Sinobacterium norvegicum: one gene and its partner. The protein of the gene in region 1 interacts with the protein of each later gene in a pairwise test. Links are inferred from orthologs where the notes say so. Each region holds a gene or a part of one and is shown in the gene's direction. Other genes may lie near its edges.

Region 1 (3,474 bases):
GCGCCCTTGGGGAAGGACAGGTAATATTGGTCGATACCGGCGCCAAACTCTTTGATCAATATCAGTGAATGGTTGTCGAGAATAGGCAGCACCATCACCCCGGCATGGCGGCCTGGGTTGAGCCGTTCATAGCGCCGTTGCTCGCCGTTACTAAACGCCAGGTCTAATTGCTCAACATGAAACAGCTTGCTGTGAGTAAGCCATTGTTGATCGATGATTTTGGGGGGCTGCTGCTCGCTCATAAAGGCGTCGTCGTTAGTGAGAAGGCGCTAGTATAACAACACCACTACGGTCTAAAATAGCGGCCCGGTATAAAACGCCGCCCAGGAATTATTGAAGAGGTTTACATGGTCGATTGGCAGGCGATAGACACGGTGCTATTGGATATGGATGGCACGTTGTTGGATTTACATTTCGACAATCATTTTTGGTTGCAGCATTTGCCCAAGCGCTATAGCGAGCTCAAAGCTATGCCCTACGATATTGCCAAGGACCTGCTGTATGGCAAAATCATGGATACCAAGGGTAGTTTGGACTGGTACTGCCTCGATTACTGGCAGGCCGAGCTCGATGTGGACATTGTCGGTTTAAAGGACGAGATAGCTGATTTAATCGCCCCCCGGCCTTTTGTCATCGAATTTTTGCAGGCATTAAAGGCAGCAAATAAACAGGTGATATTGGTCACCAATGCGCACAGAGCCGGCTTAGACTTAAAAATGAAAAAGGTCGATTTAAGGCCGTGGTTCGATGCCATGGTAGCCTCTCATGATTACCGCGAACCGAAGGAGTCGGCTAAGTTTTGGCAGCAGCTGCGGCAGCAGTTCCCGTTTGAACCCAATAAAACGCTGTTTATTGATGATACTGAAAACATTTTGGCCAGCGCAGAGGCGTTTGGCATTAAACATTTATTGACGCTGTCCCAGCCCGACAGCAAAAATCCCTGCCGGTCAGATCTGCGCTACCCCCAATTTCATCATTTCGATGAAATCATGCCGCCAGTAGAGGGAGAGTAATTCATGCCTGATAAGAGTAAAAAAATTCGGCTCGACAAGTGGCTGTGGGCAGCCCGTTTTTATAAGACGCGTTCACTGGCCAAGCAGGCGATTGAGGGGGGCAAGGTGCATTTCGATGGCGCCCGTTGCAAGGTCAGCAAGGAGGTTGTTGTCGGCAGCGAACTGGCTATTCGCCAGGGCTACGATGTGAAGACGGTTTTTGTCGAGCAGCTATCGGATCAGCGTCGTGGTTTTGACGTAGCCAAGGAACTGTACCGCGAGACCGATGACAGCATTGCCAAGCGAGCGATGAACAGCGAGCAACGCCGCCAACAAAACGCCGGTATGGTGCATACAGAGCGGCGGCCTAACAAACGTGATCGGCGACTAATCCATGGCTTTAAAGACGCCATGCGGCAGGATCAGGAATAATGTTGAAACAGTAACAAGCCGTGTCAGCGGCAGCGGTCTCTGGTAATATTGGCCGCCTTGGTTGAACGAGCTGTGGGTGTGCTTAACAAATCAAAGCCCCAGCAATATTAGCGATAAGAATTGAGAGTTGGTATGAGCTTAGCAAAGCGTATTATTCCCTGTTTAGATGTTGATAAGGGCCGTGTCGTCAAAGGCGTTAAGTTTTTGGATATCCGCGATGCCGGTGACCCTGTTGAAATTGCCAAACGCTATGATCAGCAAGGTGCTGATGAGATTACCTTTCTCGATATTACCGCCAGCTCCGAGGGCCGGGATACCACGGTACATACAGTCGAGAAGATGGCCAGTGAGGTGTTTATCCCACTGACTGTTGGTGGCGGGATTCGTCAATGTGATGATATTCGATTAATGCTTAATGCTGGTGCCGATAAGGTCGCCATCAACACCGCCGCTATCTTCAACCCGGATTTTGTCAAGGAAGCGGCCAGTCGTTTTGGCTCTCAGTGTATTGTCGTCGCCATCGACGCCAAGCAGGTTTCTGTTGCCGGTGAGACGCCACGCTGGGAGATATTTACCCACGGAGGCCGTAAGCCGACCGGTATTGATGCGGTTGAGTGGGGCATTAAGATGGCCGAATACGGCGCCGGAGAAATCTTGCTGACCAGTATGGATCAAGATGGTATGAAGAATGGCTTCGACCTCGGTGTGACCCGCGCTATCAGTGATGCGGTTAATATCCCCATCATCGCGTCCGGTGGTGTTGGCAACCTGCAGCACCTGGTTGACGGTGTGGTCGAAGGTAAGGCTGATGCGGTACTGGCGGCCAGTATTTTTCATTTTGGTGAATATACCGTGCCCGAGGCAAAGGCATTTATGCGTGCCCAGGGTGTCGACGTCCGGCTATAAACTGCTCAATTTTAGCAGTGACCGATAAAGTTCCAGGATAGGCTGGGGCTTTTTCTTGTCGGCCGGCAGCTCCGCCGGTAACTCAGTCGCTGACGCTAGTTCACGCTCTTCGAATACCTCTGCCCCTGTCTGTTGCGACAGTAAAAGCTGTGACGGTGTCACCAGCTCGAATCCGGCTGCGGCCAGTGTCGGAAGCTGCTGCTCTAGGTAGCTCATCGTGGCCTCGTGGGGGTGGCCGATGGCGACGGCGACGCCGTTCTTCTCGGCCAACTTGAGCCAGCGTTGGAACTCATTAGCAATGGCCTCGGTATTGATCACGTGATCGAGAAACACCTGTCGCTCCATGCTCGGCAAGCCCAGCAATTCAGCCTGCTCGGCGGCGACGGTCTCGATCGTGGTGCGACTGTCAACGAAATAAAGCTGCTGCGTCTGTAATTCCGCCATGACCAGCGACATCGCTTGACGGTCAGAGGTCAGTTCGCTGCCCATATGATTATTGACTCCGACCACGTGCGGAATCGACGCAATATTATCGCGCAGGGTCTCTAGCAACTGTTGCTCGGGCATATTCAGCGTCAGAGCACCGGCCCCCAAATTATTACCGTGCACATTACTCATCGGCGCGTGCAGAATGACTTCTTTGCCCTGCTCAAAGGCATTGCGGGCAAGTCGTTTACTGCTGGGGCGATGGGGTAAAACTGCCATGGTAGCGAGGCCGGGTAATTCGACGGCGCGCTGACCCTGGGCATAGTTGTTGCCAAGATCATCGATGATCAATACCAGTTTGAAGGTCTTTTGGGCGGTGGCAGCTGTCGCCACGGAATTATCGGCGGCAGTAACATGGCTAAGCAGTATTAGGACTAGCAGGGCAGAACGTAAATAAGTCATCAATCATACCGCTCCGACTGACGCCGGAGCTGTTAAAATGTGGTGGGTGGCAATTGTTAGGCCGCTTTGTCGGTCTCTGCAACCGGCGCGGCCGGCTTTAAAATATTGATGCCTTTAAGCAGGTTCAATGCTTCAAACAATTGATTGTCATCTTTAATTAACTGATTAGCCTTGCGTCTTTCACGCTCAGCCGAATTGCTTTCATCGCCACCGTTGCCGTTGTTGAGGTGGCCCTGTAAATCGGCCTCGGTAATTC
Region 2 (4,145 bases), on another replicon or contig:
GTTCCCCGCGGCCGTAGCCGCCAACAGCCACTAGGGTCATCTGTTGGCCGAGTAGTTGACAGTTTTTCCAGCAGAGGTCGATAATAGCGTCAATGAGTACGGCGCGTTCTCTTACCAACTCGGTGACGTTTCTACCCTCTAAAAATTGCTGGTTGAGTAACTCGGAGCCTTCTTTTATCGCGGCCTTCAGCGGCAGCTGAGGCGTTGGATTGTCGATGAGTTGCTCGGTGACTTGGTAGATATCTATTAACGTGGTCGTCATATCGCCGTCATTATTTATGTTTGGGAGGGGCTGGCTAATTTGCTGGCCGATTGCCCAGCGCAAAGGCTGGGCGGATGTCGAGTGCTAGTCTTTGCGGAAGATGGCGCAGCCACTAAAGGCCTCCAGCTCTTCTTGGCGGGCGGTGAGAATCTCACAGCCGTCGGCGGTGACCACAATGGTGTGTTCCCACTGGGCGGACGGCTTTCCGTCTTTGGTTGTGACGGTCCAGCCGTCTTTGTTGTTAAGTTTGGTGTGGCGCTTGCCAGCATTGAGCATCGGCTCGATGGTAAAGGTCATTCCCTCTTTTAGCGCCAAGCCCTGTCCGGCTACACCGTAGTGTAAGACCTGAGGCTCCTCATGGAATACTTCGCCAATACCGTGGCCGCAGTACTCCTGAACAATGCTATAGCTGACACCATTGGCGTCTTTCTTCTCGGCATGTTTTTGAATAATTGCGCCGATGTCGCCAAGCGTGGTGCCGGGCTTGACAATCTCAAGTGCTTTATACAGGCAGAATTGTGAGCGCTCGGCCAATTTTTTCATATAGTTCGGTACATTACCGAGATAGAACATCTTGCTGGTGTCGCCGTGGAAACCATCTTTGATCACGGTAATGTCGATGTTGAGAATGTCACCCTCTTTCAGTTTTTTGCTGTCGGAGGGAATGCCGTGGCAGATCACATGGTTGATTGAGGTGCAAATAGATTTGGGAAAGCCATGGTAGTTGAGCGGTGCGGGAATGGCATCGCGCTCCTTGGTAATGTATTCATGACAGATGCGATCGAGTTCGCCGGTGGTGACGCCGACCTTGACATAGGGTTCGATCATTTCAAGGACATCGGCAGCGAGCTTGCCGGCTACACGCATTTTTTGGATTTGTTCGGGGGTTTTGATGCTAACAGTCATATGTGGTTCCAATGAATTCCCTCGGCAATCTGCCGATAATACTGGTCTTTAGTCGTTGGCCTGTTGCGTTGTATGGAGGCGGCGAAGAATGCTTGAGGCCGTCCGGCAGAGGCTGTGACAGAAATACGAATGGCGGCATTGTACCCTATTTTTTAGCGAAAAAGGCGAAAGTTGATAAAAACAGTCAGGTACTGTGTGGGCTGTGGCAGCGATTTTGCCTTTCAGTTTTGCCGCCGCTGTGGTATAAAGCGCACGCCGTCATTGAACGGTAAACGTCACACACGTGTCGTCACATTCTTTTTGGGTGCCCGTAAGGGTTTAAAGATGGGGCACGTGGAGGAATAACCCGTAATATATATTAGGTAAAACTATGGCTACTACTATTAGCATGCGCGCTTTGCTTCAATCTGGCGCACACTTCGGTCACCAGACCCGTTACTGGAACCCAAAGATGGGTAAATACATCTTTGGCGCACGTAACAAGATTCATATCATTAACCTAGAGCACACTGTTCCTGCTTTCAACGAAGCCCTTGCGCTGGTTGAAAACTTGGCTTCTAACGGCAATAAAGTATTGTTCGTTGGTACTAAGCGTGCAGCGGGCAAGGCTATCCGTGAAGAAGCTTCTCGCGTTAGCATGCCTTTCGTTAGTCATCGTTGGTTGGGTGGTATGCTGACTAACTACAAGACTATTCGTCAGTCTATCCGTCGTCTTCGTGAATTCGAAGCTCAGGCGCAGGATGGTACTTTCGACAAGTTGACTAAGAAAGAAGCTCTGATGCGTACTCGCTTGATGGATAAGCTTGAGCGTTCTATCGGTGGTATCAAGGATATGGGCGGTCTACCTGACGCACTTTTTGTTGTCGATGTTGATCACGAGCGTATCGCGATTGCTGAAGCTAACAAATTGAACATCCCAGTTATCGGTATCGTTGATACTAACTCAAACCCAGATGGCGTTGATTACGTTATCCCTGCAAACGATGATGCTATCCGCGCTGTCCGTTTGTACGTGAAAACTATTGCCGATGCAGTGACTGCAGGCAAGGGTGAGAGCGAAGCTGGCGAAGCCGCTAAGAACGAATTCGTAGAAGAAACTTCTAGCGAAGAAAAAGCAGGCTAATAAGGCTTGCCCTTATTAATTTGCGACTAAGAAGGGGGGCTTAGCCCCCCTTTTTGAATCGAATACTTGGCTTTCGCCCCAGTGAATAGTGGGCGGGAGTATTAAAACTCTTTATCGAGGATAGGTTGATGGCAGCAATTTCTGCAGCAATGGTTAAAGAACTTCGTGAGCGTACTGGTCTGGGCTTACTAGACTGTAAAAAGGCGCTTAAAGAAACAGGTGGTGATATCGAGCAGGCGATTGAAAACCTGCGTAAGTCTAGCGGCATGAAAGCGGCTAAGAAAGCTGGTCGTACTGCGGCTGATGGTGTGGTTGCTATCCGTGTTGCTGACGATGCAAGCTACGGTCAGGTAATCGAAGTGAACAGCGAGACAGATTTTGTTGCTCGTGATGATAGCTTCCTGGCTTTCGTGGATACTGTTGCTGATAAGGCATTTGCTGAGAAGCAAGTTGATGTTGCTGCTATCATGGCGGGCGACCTTGAGGCTGCTCGTGAGGCTTTGGTTCAGAAGATTGGCGAGAACATTGGTGTTCGTCGCGCCGCTGACTCTTCCGGTGATGTTGTTGGTGGCTATGTTCACTCAACTAACAAGATTGCAGCATTGGTTACCTTGAAAGGTGGTGATGTTGAGCTGGCGAAAGATATCGCGATGCATGTTGCCGCTGTTAATCCTCAGTTTGTATCTCCTGCCGATGTGTCGCAGGACGTTATCGACAAGGAATCTGACATCATCAAGGCTCAGCCTGATATGGAAGGCAAGCCAGAGAACATCGTCGAGAAAATGATTGGCGGTCGTATTAAGAAGTTCTTGGCTGAAATCAGCTTGACTGAGCAGGCGTTCGTTAAGAACCCTGAGTTCACCGTTGCTAAGCTTGCTGCTCAGGCCGGTGCTGAAGTTGTTGGTTTTGTCCGTTTTGAGGTTGGCGAGGGTATTGAGGTCGAAGAAGTCGATTTCGCTGCCGAGGTTGCTGAGCAGTTAGCAGCTTCTAAGTAAGACCTTCAATAGGCGGCTTAGCCGCCTATTTTTTTGTCTGTAAAAACCACATCATTAAAACCCAATATAGGAGTCGGTATGAGTCAAAGTCCGGTCGGAGATAGGAAATACAAACGTATTTTATTAAAGCTCAGTGGTGAGGCTTTAATGGGTGAGCAGGGGTTTGGTATTGATCCTGTTGTGCTCGATCGTATGGCCTTAGAAATAGGTCAGCTGGTAGGTATTGGGGTGCAGGTTGGTTTGGTGGTCGGCGGCGGTAATTTGTTCCGTGGTGCGGCGCTGAGTAAGGCTGGTTTGGATCGTGTTACCGGCGATCATATGGGCATGTTGGCGACGGTGATGAATGCTTTGGCGCTTCGCGATGCGCTTGAGCGTTCGAATATTTCTAGCCGTGTCATGTCTGCGATTCCGATGAGTGGTGTTGTTGAGCATTACGACCGCCGTACAGCGATGCGCTATATGGAGCAGGGTGATGTTGTCATTTTCTCTGCCGGTACCGGTAACCCATTTTTTACAACGGATTCAGCTGCTTGTTTGCGTGGCATCGAGGTGAATGCTGAGTTGGTGCTGAAGGCGACCAAGGTGGACGGGGTTTATTCTGCCGATCCTGTTAAGGATCCCTCGGCAACCAAGTATGACTGGCTGAGTTATGACGAAGTTATTGAGAACAAACTTGAGGTAATGGATCTAACGGCCATCGTGTTGTGTTCCGATCATAAAATGCCAATTCGAGTCTTTAAAATGGATAAATCCGGTGCGCTGCTAAATATTGTTGTTGGTGGTGAAGAGGGTACGTTGATCAGCGAGGAAAAATAGTCGTTATTGGGCTATAGGGGGTGGTGTATTCGCCCTCGCCTCG

Evidence for each region.
Region 2: the proteins of L9P87_RS15035 (region 1) and rpsB interact in binary tests that used the Escherichia coli proteins (3 or more experiments, as listed by UniProt). The link is inferred for Sinobacterium norvegicum from one-to-one orthologs.

The regions. Positions count from the first base shown.
Region 1 is NZ_CAKLPX010000004.1:103,464-106,937, reverse strand. Bases 1-2,720 are described here. They hold L9P87_RS15035 (RNA-binding S4 domain-containing protein), read left to right. Parts: upstream 1-1,016; coding sequence 1,017-1,424; downstream 1,425-2,720. Other genes in these bases: L9P87_RS15025 (divergent polysaccharide deacetylase family protein), read right to left, coding at 2,325-2,720; hisF (imidazole glycerol phosphate synthase subunit HisF), read left to right, coding at 1,557-2,330; yrfG (GMP/IMP nucleotidase), read left to right, coding at 348-1,013; nudE (ADP compounds hydrolase NudE), read right to left, coding at 1-242. In the rest of the region: more of L9P87_RS15025, read right to left, coding at 2,721-3,218; L9P87_RS15020 (S41 family peptidase), read right to left, coding at 3,275-3,474. UniProt on the Escherichia coli protein: Involved in the recycling of free 50S ribosomal subunits that still carry a nascent chain. Binds RNA more specifically than DNA. Binds with very high affinity to the free 50S ribosomal subunit. Does not bind it when it is part of the 70S ribosome.
Region 2 is NZ_CAKLPX010000001.1:921,509-925,653, reverse strand. The notes cover bases 696-3,414. They hold rpsB (30S ribosomal protein S2), read left to right. Parts: upstream 696-1,538; coding sequence 1,539-2,291; downstream 2,292-3,414. Other genes in these bases: pyrH (UMP kinase), read left to right, coding at 3,365-3,414; tsf (translation elongation factor Ts), read left to right, coding at 2,420-3,286; map (type I methionyl aminopeptidase), read right to left, coding at 696-1,168. Outside these bases: glnD ([protein-PII] uridylyltransferase), read right to left, coding at 1-262; more of map, read right to left, coding at 347-695; more of pyrH, read left to right, coding at 3,415-4,102. UniProt on the Escherichia coli protein: Required for ribosomal protein bS1 (rpsA) to bind to the 30S subunit.